DNA from 3 places in the Jeotgalibaca porci genome. Region 2 is predicted to be linked to each of the others. Evidence: predicted binding sites of a transcription regulator. Region 2 holds the regulator's gene; each other region holds the start of a gene.
The links. Region 2 encodes Rex, which represses fermentation and respiration genes when NADH is low (regulators of the CRP and FNR family bind a similar motif). Its sites were predicted from a motif close to TTGTGAANTANTTCACAA; they were not measured.
Positions count from the first base shown of each region.

Region 1 (4,534 bases), 1.1 Mb from region 2:
TGGGGATAGTTTTTCGCGTGAAAGTGGATAATCAGGTCCAACTCCGTCGATTTCTGCAATTAGCATTTTTGTATCTTCAGGCACTTTAATACCAGCTAATTTTGCAATTTCGATTGCAGGCATACCCACGATTGAACTGTTAACACCTGTTTTATCTTCGCGCATCATTGCATTTTCAAGTTTTGCTAATTCTTGTTTTTTAACAAAATAAACTTTACGTTTTTTGAATTCCGCTACTACTTCTTCATAGATTTCTTTGTCAGCGATAACCGCTTGTTCTGAAGCACAAATCATACCATTATCAAATGTTTTTGAAACAACTAAGTCATTCACTGCTTTTTTAATATTTGCTGATTTTTCGATATAAGCTGGAACGTTACCTGGTCCAACCCCTAGTGCAGGTTTTCCTGTTGAATACGCGGCTTTAACCATTGCTGATCCACCGGTTGCAAGTACACAAGCTATATCCGGATGATTTAGAAGTAAGCCCGTTTTTTCCATTGAAACGCCTTCTACCCATTGGATACAACCTTCTGGTGCTCCTGCTTTAATTGCTGCTTCATACAAGATTTCAGCTGTACGGACTGAACATTTCTCTGCGCTCGGATGGAATGAGAAAACAATAGGGTTTCTTGTTTTCATGCTGATTAAGGATTTGAATATCGTTGTAGATGTTGGATTCGTTGTCGGTACGATACCAGCAATTACACCTAGTGGTGCTGCAATACGTACTAATTGGTCAACGTCATTATCTTCAATAATACCCACTGTTTTATTTTTTTTGATTGCATGCCAGATATTTTCAGAGGCATAAATATTTTTCATACATTTATCTTCATATACACCGCGACCTGTTTCTTCAACCGCCATCTTTGCTAATTCCATATGGTGATCCAAAGCAGCAATAGCCATTTGATGTACAATATGATCCACTTGTTCTTGATTAAAGTCTTCCATTACTGCCAAAGCTTTTTTACCTTTTGCGGCTAATATTGAAATTTCCTGCTCTGCAGTCTGAATCTTCTCTTCAACTGTTGTAGTCATAATTATCTCTCCTAAATGTTTGGTAATCATTTCACAAGTAAATTGTACCCCGGGGTGTAAAATAAGTAAATGCTCTATTGTGATTACATTCACATAATACTCATTAAATGCTTTGGGCACGTTTTCATTTTATTATCAGCACGGTTTTCATCTTTCTTTCTACTTGTGAATAACTTAACATTACGTGCAAATATAGTACAAACAGACTCTAAAAACAGATATTTCAAGGTTGTTTAGAGGTCATTAAAATCGAAAAAACACGAAACGTAAGGATGACTCCTTATCGTTTCGTGTTTTTTATAAAAATTCATCAAAATTAATATCGTCTAACGAAGATACTTGATAAACTTGCGCTTCTAGTGATTTGAAATCAAAATATTGATTCACATTGAATCTGACGATATCGAATACGCGTTGGTAATAGTGTTCCGGCACTGTGTGCTTCCACACAAAATTCTTGAAACAAAGATAAATATCTCTGACCTCAATATTCGGATAACCCTCTACAGAAAATTCAGATACCTTTAATTCAAACCATGGAAGCAACTCCTCATAGAAATCTTTCGATTCTTCGGCCATCCACTTTCACTCCATCACATTGCCTAAATATTATTATTCAGGTAGATCCTCTGTACTCTCTTCTAAAACTACAGTTTCTTCGGGTGCGATTGGTGTCGTTTGTTTGATTTTAGCAATTGCTCTTTTCTCAAACGTTAAGAAAATGCCTTCACAATCCAAAGTAATTGTATTATCAGTTGCATTAATTTCATCAATGACACCATTTAATCCACCGATTGTTACTACGTGGTCACCTGGTTTCATTTGACTTAACATATCCTGTGCTTTTTTAGCTTGTTTCTTTTGTGGACGAATCATTAAGAAATACATCACTCCAAATAACAAAGCGTAAAAAGCTATCATTACTAGTGTATCCATAGGTACTTTTCCTCCATATTAAAGCGTTTTTTTGTCGTATTTAAATCATACCACAACTATCTAAAACAGTTTAGCATTTTCTTTGTTATATCCATATTCTTCTACAAAAGCTTCACGGAATTCCAATAAATTGTCATCCATAATCGCTTGTCTAACATTGTTCATTAAGTTATGTAGGAAGTATAGATTATGGTATGTCGTCAAACGCAATCCAAATAATTCATCGGCTTTAATCAAGTGGCGAATATAAGCACGCGTATAGTTTTTACATGTATAACAATCGCATTTTTCGTCAATTGGACGGAAGTCACGTTCGAATTTCGCGTTTTTAACAACCAACCGGCCAGCACTTGTCATACATGTACCATTACGTGCAATACGCGTTGGTAACACACAGTCAAACATATCAATACCACGGATAACACCATCTATCAACGAATCCGGTGCTCCAACACCCATTAAATAACGTGGCTTATTGGAAGGAATAACTGGTGTGATATAGTCAAGAACTGCATTCATTTCTTCTTTCGTCTCACCTACAGACAATCCACCAATAGAGTATCCTGGGAAGTCCATTGATACGAGGTCTTTAGCACTTTGTAGGCGTAGATCTTTATATCCAGCACCTTGAACAATACCAAATAACCCTTGCTTATCAGCTTTTGCATGTGCTTTTAGGCCACGTTCAGCCCAGCGAGAAGTTCTGGCAACTGAATTCTTAATGTAATCATAGCTTTCGTCAAACGGGGGACACTCATCAAAACTCATGATGATATCAGCACCCAGTTTGTTTTGAATGTCAATTGCTTTTTCTGGTGATAAGAACATTTTAGATCCATTAAGGTGGTTACGGAAATGGACACCTTCTTCAGTGATTTTGCGGTTTTCCGCTAATGAGAATACTTGGAAACCACCAGAGTCCGTTAAAATACCTCTATCCCAGTTCATAAACTTGTGCAATCCGCCGGCTTCTTCTACTAATTCAGCTCCTGGACGCAACCAAAGATGATACGTGTTACTCAAGATAATTTGAGAACCCATCACTTTTAAATCTTCGGGTGCCATTGTTTTAACAGTTGCCAAGGTACCAACAGGCATAAACATAGGGGTCTGGAACGTGCCGTGGGGTGTCGTGATTTCTCCCAAACGTGCACCTGTGTTTTTTTCTTCTTTAATTAATTTGTATGTAATTGCTGGTTCAGTCACATTATTGCTTCCTTTCATAAAAAACTTGTCGTTCCTCAGTATAGCACACTTGGGAAACCTTATAAAATTAAAAAAGACTCAGAACTAATTCTGAGCCTTCCTAATTTTATCGAGTAATCCGACGATATTCTTGTTTTAGAATAGACAGTGCCTGTTCTTTTTCTCCACATGGATACTCAATCGCAGCGATAATCCGTTCTTCATTGTCTAGTGTTTCCAATACTTGCTTAATCGGAATATCACCCTTCTCGAATAAAGACAGTGCGATACCATCTTCAGAAGAAGAGACATTTTTAATATGGATATAATTAACATACTTGCTGAGTTGTTTTGCCGCTTCAAGCGGGTCCACACCGATATATATAAAATTACCCGTATCAAAAGTCATACCTAACTTAAGCCCGGACTGTAAGGCTGTCTCCATGAATCGTTCTAACGCTTCCGGACTGCCCCCTTCACTGGATTGATCATTTTCAATGCTTAGGCGAATATCCGGATACTTTGCAAGAGTGGACTTAACAGTGGAAACCATGTCGTCAGCAAACGTCTCATAGCTTCCCATCGTCAACTTGACTTGGATGGCACCCATAGCTTTGGCTTCTTCAAAATAGAGGCCTAATTCTGGATTGACACCTTTATTAATAAATAGACTGGATGGGATTGAATAAAGGAGTGCTAAACCTGAATTAGCAGCTTCTTTATTTGTTTCTTGCAATTCCACTTTGAAATCACGGAAATATTCTCTTCGTACTTCAACAAATGGAACACCTATTTCAGCTAATACTTGGAAATATTCCCATTGTCTCTTTGTACTATTTTCTAGTTCATCTAAAAAAACTAGCGTATTGACGCCGGTTAAGCGAATCATGTCATTCCGCCTCTCATCCTTAAATATCTGGTCTTTCTAATATCATTGATGCGATAACTGCATCGCGTAGCCATTCACGATTTATTTTCTGGTCAATATTCGCATTGTCTTTATTTCGATGGTGGCGTGTTGCCCGCACTTCAGGAGCAGAAGTCGGAATATCTTGAAGCAAGCTGCTAAAGTAGTCTGCAAACTCATCATACTCTGACACAAAAGCATCGACTTCTTGGCTTAAATAATTCGCATCTCCATCCATTTGAACAAACATCTCATCATAATCATCATCGTTTTGCTGAACAGCTACTGGCACTGTTTTGGCAACTTTTTGCTTAACCAGTGGCTTTTGTGTGCTTCGTGATGAATTTAGTCGTTCGGGAAGAGATTGAAGGACGGGCCATACATCTTTCCGACGTAAAAATTTAACTAATTCCATCATCGGGCGTTGCGAATTGAAAATGGCTTTTATCTCGCTCTCGTAAG
Region 1 covers NZ_CP049889.1:2,123,271-2,127,804, reverse strand. Annotated here, with positions in the region: gene adhE (bifunctional acetaldehyde-CoA/alcohol dehydrogenase) at 1-1,044, opposite strand, end outside; gene G7058_RS10730 (post-transcriptional regulator) at 1,342-1,623, opposite strand; gene yajC (preprotein translocase subunit YajC) at 1,657-1,980, opposite strand; gene tgt (tRNA guanosine(34) transglycosylase Tgt) at 2,041-3,186, opposite strand; gene G7058_RS10715 (sugar phosphate isomerase/epimerase family protein) at 3,293-4,054, opposite strand; gene G7058_RS10710 (hypothetical protein) at 4,074-4,534, opposite strand, start outside.
Region 1: the regulator Rex is predicted to act here: its motif matches at 1,122-1,139, upstream of adhE (bifunctional acetaldehyde-CoA/alcohol dehydrogenase).

Region 2 (4,534 bases):
TAAGTTATTCCGTTCCAGTGCTAACTTACAAAGGGCAAGTCGCGCTTTCTCGCCACCGCTGAGTGAACTGATGGTTTTTTCAACGTCATTTCCGGTAAAGAGAAAACTACCCAAAATGCTGCGAACATCTTTTTCATTCATAGTAGGGTGCAAGTCCCAAATTTCCGCCAAAACTGTTTTATTTTTAGACAACTTCGATAGTTCTTGGTCATAGTAACCCAGGTCAACGTTCGTTCCGAATTTTACGCCACCCTCAATAAAAGGAATTTGATCAATAATGGATTTCAATAAAGTTGATTTTCCGATTCCGTTTGGGCCGACAATACCAATTGCCTGTTGTTTGCGCAAATCTAGATTGATGGGTTTTGCCAAAACTTCGCCATTGTAACCAACAGCAGCATTCTCAACGCCCATCACCACATTGCCGCTCTCACGCTTAATGTCAAAAGCAAAGCGTACGGAACGTTCATCGCCCATAGGTTTATCCATACGGTCCATTTTTTCCAATCGTTTCCGTCGGCTTTGGGCCATTTTAGTAGTAGATGCACGCACGATGTTTCGTGCAACATAATCCTCCAGTTTGGCAATTTCTTCTTGTTGTTTCTCATATTGCTTCATTTCTTGTTCTAAACGAGCCGCTTTTTCTTGTAAAAACCAAGAATAGTTCCCTTTATAATGGTGGATTTTATTGCGACTGATTTCATAAACGTTTGTTGCAATTTTATCCAAGAAATACCGGTCATGGGAAACGACTAAAAGCGTTCCGCGGTAACCAAGCAAGTAATTCTCCAACCAAGCCAATGTATCAATGTCCAAATGGTTCGTCGGCTCATCCAAAATCAACAGGTCATTCTTTTCCAATAGAATTTTTGCCATCGCCAAACGCGTTTTTTGACCGCCGGAGAGCTGGGAAATAGGACGATCCAAGTCTTCTTCGTAAAACTTAAATCCATGTAAAACCGAACGGATTTCAGATTCATACCCGTATGCATCTTGCTTGTGGATTTCTTGTTGCAATGTGTCGTATAATTTTAAAGCTGCTTCCATGGCATCGGGGTCATTAATGACAGCTTCGTCCGCCAAACGCGTAGCAGCCTGTTCTGCTTGTTTCATTAATAAAATGACAGGTGCAAAGACCGTCAGCATTTCGTCCCAGATTGTTTTAGTGGAATCGACAGCACTGTGTTGGTCAAGATAACCAATGGTCACTTCTTTTTTCTTCGCAACAGTCCCTGCATCTGTCGGTTCAATACCGGCCAATATTTTTAGTAATGTTGATTTCCCTGCACCATTTCGTCCCACGAGTGCAATGCGCTCATTGTCCTGGATCGTAATTTGAATATTCTCAAATAAAACGGTCGGACCGAAATAACGGGCTAGATTTTGTCCTTGTAAGAGTATCATTCAGTCGTTCCTCAACTTTCTATTATATGCATAATCATTTTATCATAGTTTTTTCGTTCTGGGCGCATCCAAAAGAAAGGATGATGAAAACGGTCTAACCTTTGTGAAACGTGCACCATTTTTTTTATAAAAGCGATAACAACAAAGTTCAAGTTGAGATACCCTTCACAAAAAAGTACAAATTAAAACAAAATACTAGATTTTTCACGAGTGCATGCTATAATTGCACTATGTATTGATGAGCACAAAACGTTTATAATAGATAATTTTACATACATAAATTTGAAGAAAGCGAGAGAAACTATGCCAGCTAATAATGAAATTCCAAAAGCTACTGCCCGTCGTCTTCCTATCTATCACCGTTACTTACGCTATTTGCACGATGCCGGAAAAACGAGAATCTCCTCAACAGAATTGAGCGAGGCCGTAAAGGTTGATAGTGCAACTATCCGTAGAGATTTTTCATACTTTGGTGCTCTTGGGAAAAGAGGCTATGGTTATGATGTCGAATACTTATTGGAATTCTTCAGTAAAACATTGAACCAAGATCGTTTGACCAACGTTGCATTAATCGGAGTTGGTAACTTGGGACATGCGTTACTAAACTATAACTTCCATTTAAGTAATAATGTACGGATCAGCGCTGCCTTTGATGTAAATGAAGATATCGTTGGGACAATTGTCAGTGGGGTTCCGGTCTATCCAATGGGGGAAATGATTGAACAACTGCGTATTCAACAAATTGACGTTGTCATTTTGACTGTTCCGCAAGAAGTAGCACAAAAAGCTGCTAATAATCTAGTGGAAGCAGGAATTCGGGGAATTATGAACTTTACACCAATTCGTCTATCTGTTCCAGAAAATGTCCGCGTTCAAAACGTTGACCTGACGAACGAACTTCAGACCTTGATTTATTTCTTAGATAACAACATCAGTTAAGCATAAAATAAAAAATCCCGCGTCCTTCAAATTGAAGAGTGCGGGATTTTTTTATTTATTCACTTTATCTTTTATCTTGAAATACATTACTAACATTTGAATCGCTGTAACAATGTTATTCGTTGCGAAAAAGATACTAATCCACGTTAGGAATCCCCAACCGGATACATTAATGCTATCCACTGCGAAATAAATAAAAAGACCAGCAAATGCAAATTTCATAACGATTTGAAGAACGATATTTTTTAAATTCATAGAAATCCTTTCTTTTTACAACACTTATTGGAATAATTCAGGGAAATAAATTGGGAGTGAAGCAAAAGCATTCATTAAACCATGAGCCAACATCGGTGTAAAAATGTTGTTTGTCTTATAGTATAAATAAGAGAACCACAATCCCAAACTACCATAAAGAAGGTAGTGACCATCGAAATGGATGAAAGCAAACAGCAAAGCACTGATTACAGCTGATCCATAAAGACCAACACGTGACATGTTCAATTGAGTAAAAATAGCTTTACGGAAAACAAATTCTTCCATTACAGGTGCAAATACAGTAATCATAAAAATGAGTAAAGGATAAGCTTTTGTCATTTCTCTTAAGTTTTCGGTATTCGCAGACTCAATCGGTACACCAAAAAGATATTGTTCGATTAGTGAGGCTACAATTTGAATGAGAATCGCAGCTATGAAGCCTAACACACCCCAAAGTAAAACTTTAGGAATTGGAGCAGATGATGCTTTAATAATTGGCGCTTCAGGCGTCCATTTTTCTTTATAGTTAATAACGATCATCGTAATAGTTCCTAGAAAGGCAAAAATAATGGCCAAGGTTAAACTCATCGCGATTTGTTTCTCTGCCGGAAATAGGAACGTAAGCGGAACAGGCAAGAGTTGAGCTGCTAGGTATACGAAAATGATACGCGTGGATGTTGTCATTTTTCTTTTCATGTATCTAAACCTTTCTTGTTTGTTATAATTGTCCTAAGTGAGAGTATATCACAAGAATGAAAAAAATTAGTGAATTTGCTTGCATTATCAAAAAAGTTTGATTATGATAGAAAAGTAAGTTAGCACTCTGGATAGATGAGTGCTAATAAAGAATAAATTAATTTGTGGAGGGATACTTGTGTTAAAACCATTAGGTAATCGCGTCATTATTGATGTTGCCAAAGAAGAGGAAAAAACTGCAGGAGGCTTTGTGTTGCCATCTTCCGCTAAAGAAAAATCGCAAACGGGTGTCGTTATCGCAACAGGTAACGGTCTTGTAACGGACAACGGAACAAAAGTTGAAATGACAGTTAAAATCGGTGACCATGTATTGTTCGAGAAATATGCAGGGACTGAAATTAAGTACGATGGTACAGATTACTTAGTAGTAAAAGAATCCGATATCGTAGCAATCGTAGAATAATTTTTACAATAATAAGTATGAGGTGAATTTAGAATGGCTAAAGATATTAAATTTTCTGAAGACGCACGTGCAGCCCTATTACGTGGGGTAGACATGTTAGCGAACACAGTTAAAGTAACATTAGGACCGAAAGGCCGTAACGTTGTTTTAGAAAGAGCATACGGTTCTCCTTTAATTACCAACGATGGCGTAACGATCGCTAAAGAAATCGAACTAGAAGACCATTTCGAAAACATGGGAGCAAAACTTGTATCTGAAGTTGCTTCTAAAACAAATGACATTGCGGGTGACGGAACAACAACAGCAACTGTATTGACACAAGCAATTGTTCGCGAAGGCTTGAAAAACGTTACTGCTGGCGCAAACCCAGTTGGCGTTCGTCGCGGGATTGAAATCGCGGCGAAAGAAGCAATTGCTGGCTTAGCTGAGATTTCTCAAATTGTAGATTCTAAAGAATCAATCGCACAAGTTGCAGCAGTATCATCTGGTTCTGAAGAAGTCGGAGCACTTATTGCAGAAGCAATGGAAAAAGTTGGTAACGACGGCGTTATCACAATCGAAGAGTCTAAAGGTATTGAAACAGAACTAGATGTTGTTGAAGGTATGCAATTTGATCGTGGTTACTTATCACAATATATGGTAACTGATAACGATAAGATGGAAGTAAACCTAGAAATGCCATACGTTCTGATTACAGATCGTAAAATCTCTAACATTCAAGATTTACTACCTTTATTGGAGCAAATTTTGAAAGAAGGCCGTCCATTATTAATTATT
Region 2 covers NZ_CP049889.1:984,436-988,969, reverse strand. Annotated here, with positions in the region: gene G7058_RS05010 (ABC-F family ATP-binding cassette domain-containing protein) at 1-1,404, opposite strand, end outside; gene G7058_RS05005 (redox-sensing transcriptional repressor Rex) at 1,708-2,343, shown strand; gene G7058_RS05000 (YdiK family protein) at 2,395-2,598, opposite strand; gene G7058_RS04995 (CPBP family intramembrane glutamic endopeptidase) at 2,623-3,294, opposite strand; gene groES (co-chaperone GroES) at 3,473-3,757, shown strand; gene groL (chaperonin GroEL) at 3,791-4,534, shown strand, end outside.

Region 3 (4,534 bases), 1.1 Mb from region 2:
GAGCCGATTGGTATTGTTGCATATGCTGACATATAATATAAACGATGTGTGCAGCATGCAAAATCAGTCAAACAGCCTATACTTTACTATATAATTGTAAAGTATAGGCTGTTAAAATCCGTTAATTTTTATTTGTCGCCACTAAGTTTTACAAGGATTTTCGCTTGACTCTTATCATTGCTTAATGATTCAAAACCATTTTCAACGATATTTTCTAGCTCAATATGGTCAGTAATAAGTGGTGATACATCAATTTGATTATTTTCAATCATCTTCAGCGTTAGATCAAAAATATCATCTTCATACGCTAGTGTTGATGATATACGAACACCAGAAGCTGTTAATAACATTGGATTAAAGTCAATGGGTTCTTCAAAAATAGAGACCACAGTGACTGTACCGCGTGGACGAGTCACTTGAATTGCTTGTTCTAATGTTACAGGTACGCCAGCCACTTCAAATGTTCGATCAACTCCATCTGGGTAACGTTCTTTAATGTACTCATTCGGATCAACTTCACCCGAGTTAACGACATGAGTTGCTCCAACTTCTTTCGCTTTTGCTAGTCGCTCTTCCGATAAGTCAAATGCAAAAATTTCTTTAGCACCAGCTGCACGTGCAGCAATAATATTTACTAATCCAATCGGACCAACACCAAACACTGCTACCGTTTCGCCAAACTCCATCTCTGATTCTCGAATAGCTTGCATCGCAACAGCAGTCGGCTCTACTAACGCAGCAATTTCTAAAGAAACATCATCACTGACTTTAACCACGTTAATCTTGTCAACAACTGTATAATCAGCAAATCCACCATCTGAGCCTAAACCAACGAATTGGAAGCCTTTATACATATCATATAAACGATTATCATGATTACCACTTGTGATAAGTGGATTAATTGCTACTTTGTCACCTGGTTTTACTGTCTTAACGTTACTACCAACTTCTTCAACAACACCTGAAAATTCATGTCCCATGGTAATAGGACGTTTTTGACCAGTAAGTGGATCAGGTTCATCGCCTGGAGCTATGATTGGCCCTGCTAAATATTCATGTAAGTCACTACCACAAATACCCGCCCAAGCTACACGCACTTTAACATCATCGTCACCAACTAGCTTTGGTTCTTCGATGTCTTCCACACGAATATCTTTTGCATTATAAAATCTTGCCGCTCTCATTAATATCAACCTTTCTTTTTATACAATAGTTACCTTTAAAATAACTTTATATAATTATTATATAGAAAATGAAAAATATCACAAGGAAATGAACTTATATTTTTTCTTATAATAAAACCTGAATAATTCATACCTCTATAATTTAAGCTGGTTTCTTGAATAAATTAATCGTTCTTGGAAAAATTGGGAATTTTTCTACAAAATAGTGCGTTCTCGAAGTAGATTTTAACTAAATGAACCTTCTTACGATTCTCTTGGCTGTAAAAGCATTTTGGTTCTTTTGTTGAGTTTGTCATATTTGAGATTAAGACAAACTGGATTATAAATTTTTTAACGATGTATAATTCTAATAATGCGACATAATTAATATTTTTATTCATTATGTGTATTAAAAATTATAGATTAATTTCATCTGTTCCTATATCAGATAAATCTATAAATTCTAGTTTCATTTCTGCTTCTACTTTTGAACGATAAAAGATGATTTTATTATAGGGTTTCAAATTGTTTTGCCATGATTCTATATTACTCAGAAAATCTGCTCCGTTTTCAGCGATTATAAAGCACTCTAAGTCCTTATTGATATAACAAATTGGTGCGTTACTTTCTAAGTCACATGATTGGCCAATGGTTCCGATAAATCCACCTCTACTATCTTTTGCCATAATATCTACCTGTGGAACCGTATAAAATTCTAAATGTGGAATATAATCATCAAATATAAATTGAATATCATAATCGTTAGCATATCTTTGATACTCCTCATTTCTATCACCAACACTCATAGAATAAATTGTTGTACCTGCTGATATAATAATCTCAGTATCTTTTGAAAATACACTTATAGCTCCAGTAAATTCTGTTCTATCTATATAAATATTTCGCATCTTCAACCTCCGTAAAATCTATATTTATTCATATATCCATATTATTTTAATGTCGCATTTATCTACTAATGTTCATCAATTTACAATCTTGGGTTTTACTTAATTGACATTAAGACAAACTCAATGGTATTAGATTTTATAAATCTAATCTCTTTTTTATTATCTCTATCACTTTAAGATCGGTAAAATCTAATCCATGTATATAGAACACTTCTTTACCTTTTCTTATAACTATCTCATCTTTTCGATAGTTTAAGAAGTATACTTCATCAAGATCCCATAGATTTTTATCGTCCTTAATTATAGCTTTTTCTTTTGCTATCTTTATAGCTTCTTTTACTGCTTCTTTAATTGATTTTACCTTGAAACGATCAAATTCTTCTTCTGTTATACCATTTGATTCTAGAGAATAATCATAGATATCTTCTTCCACTAAAATCTCTATTTCCCAAGATATCCTATTCTCAACAGATTTCTCAGCTTGCTTTATATACCTCACTACTAGGTTTTTAGCTATTCCTTCTGTAAGTCCATTTGAATACTCAGTCTTTACAGAGATATCGCCTTTAGGCCAAGACCAATATGTGTAAGATGTTGGAATAAGAAAACTAGTATTTCTCATCAAATCTCCTTCATCTTCAGAAGGTTTTTCTTTAAAATCATTAGCTGAAAGTACTTTGTATTCTTCTATATCATGATTATTGCTATCCATTGCAAATGCATTGATACTTATAAAAGTTATACTTATAGATGCTAGTGTTGATAGTATAAGAGCTAGACCTAAGAACACCTTCTTATATTTGACAGTTTTTTTAGATGGTTTTATGAAGATTTTATAGAATATACCTATTGTTACTCCTATTACTAGAGGAACAAATCCTATTAAAATAATCTTAGAGTTTAATATAAACGCTGAATAAAAACTATATGAAACAAATAAAATCAGGAATAATAAATATATGCAAGAAGTCGCCTTTTCAAAGTAAAATTTTGAGTGTACATATTCTAATGAATCTCCGAGTTCCATATTCTTCCTGTTTATTTTTAAGAATTTTTTTATTCTTATTATTTGATAAATTGCTGATATGAGAAATATCGGTATTACAGGAGCTATTATCTGAACCATTCCATTTTGTAAAGTTTGAATATCTTTAAATATTCCACCTAGAATTGCCCACGATAAGTATATATAAAAAGGAATTAAGATATAAGATGATATCAATTGTTTTCTAGCTATTCTTTCTAATGTGTTGAACTCATCTTCTTCATCTGTTGATATATCTACCACTTCTGTTCCAGCCTTTTTGAAATAAATATGAAGATCACTTGCCTTCATAGCATAGTTCCAGCCTACTGACTCACATACAGATTGAAACTCTTCTAACTCTTCTTTACTCTTTACAGTAAATGCTGTTTCAACTTCATATGGAGATATTGAAAAGTCTAGTTCTTCAGGATCTATTTTCTTATATATAAACAAGCTTCCCATTGTTATTTTATCGATCATCCACCCAAGACTAGCCATTTTTTCAAAGTGTTTCTCTACTAATCGATAATTTGTTATATCTAAAAATCTATTTTCTATCTTGAAATTCATCTTCTTGACCTCCCTCTACTAGCTTTGCATCTTCTAATAATTGTCCTAATCTCTTTACTTCTTGATTTAATCTCTCTTTACCTTCATCTGTAATTATATAAGTCTTTTTATTATCATCATCTGAGACAAGTTTTATAAGCTTATCATCTTCAAAACGAGAAAGAAGTGAATACAGTGTTCCTGGTCCTACCTTCACACGGCTATCAGTAAGCCAATCTATATATTGCATAATTTCATATCCATGTCTTTTTTCTTTTAAACTTAAAAGTATATAATACATTGGCTGTGTCAGCACTTTTGTTGTTTTCTTATTCATATTGCCCTCCTTGAAATCATATCGGCTACAGTTATATCAGCACCTGATACGATTATCGTATATCAGGTACTGATATATGTCAATAAAAAAATCATATAAACCGTCAACCGATCTATATGATTCATTTAATTTTATTGGTTAGTATTATAATTTATTAATTATTTGTCTGAGTTTTACTCAATTCTTAATGTGACAAACTCAGTTTCTGCTTTATAAATACATGAAATTGCTTAGAATCGTGTATCTAAAACTTTGTATTAACAAGGTTCTTTTTTTTAAATCTGCAGAGCAAGTTCTTTAATTTTTTGTGTGTAACAGTTAATTTTAAAAAAAATTCATTTTTTTGGAGCTGCTTTTCTAGCTATATTAAGATTAAAAATAAAATTTAATTGCCAAAGGTAACTATTCAAACGCATATAAGATCCTTCTTGAAAAATAAAAAAAAATCCGATAAAAAAACTAGCTATAGCTATGTAAAAAGACGGGTGTTTAAAGATATCTTTTTTCATGAAATCCCTCCTAAATGTGTCATAAACGAATCAAAAGCACG
Region 3 covers NZ_CP049889.1:2,065,325-2,069,858, reverse strand. Annotated here, with positions in the region: gene G7058_RS10420 (2,3-butanediol dehydrogenase) at 129-1,184, opposite strand; gene G7058_RS10415 (hypothetical protein) at 1,580-2,071, opposite strand; gene G7058_RS10410 (DUF2812 domain-containing protein) at 2,208-3,668, opposite strand; gene G7058_RS10405 (PadR family transcriptional regulator) at 3,646-3,984, opposite strand; gene G7058_RS10400 (hypothetical protein) at 4,320-4,493, opposite strand.
Region 3: the regulator Rex is predicted to act here: its motif matches at 1,368-1,385, upstream of G7058_RS10420 (2,3-butanediol dehydrogenase).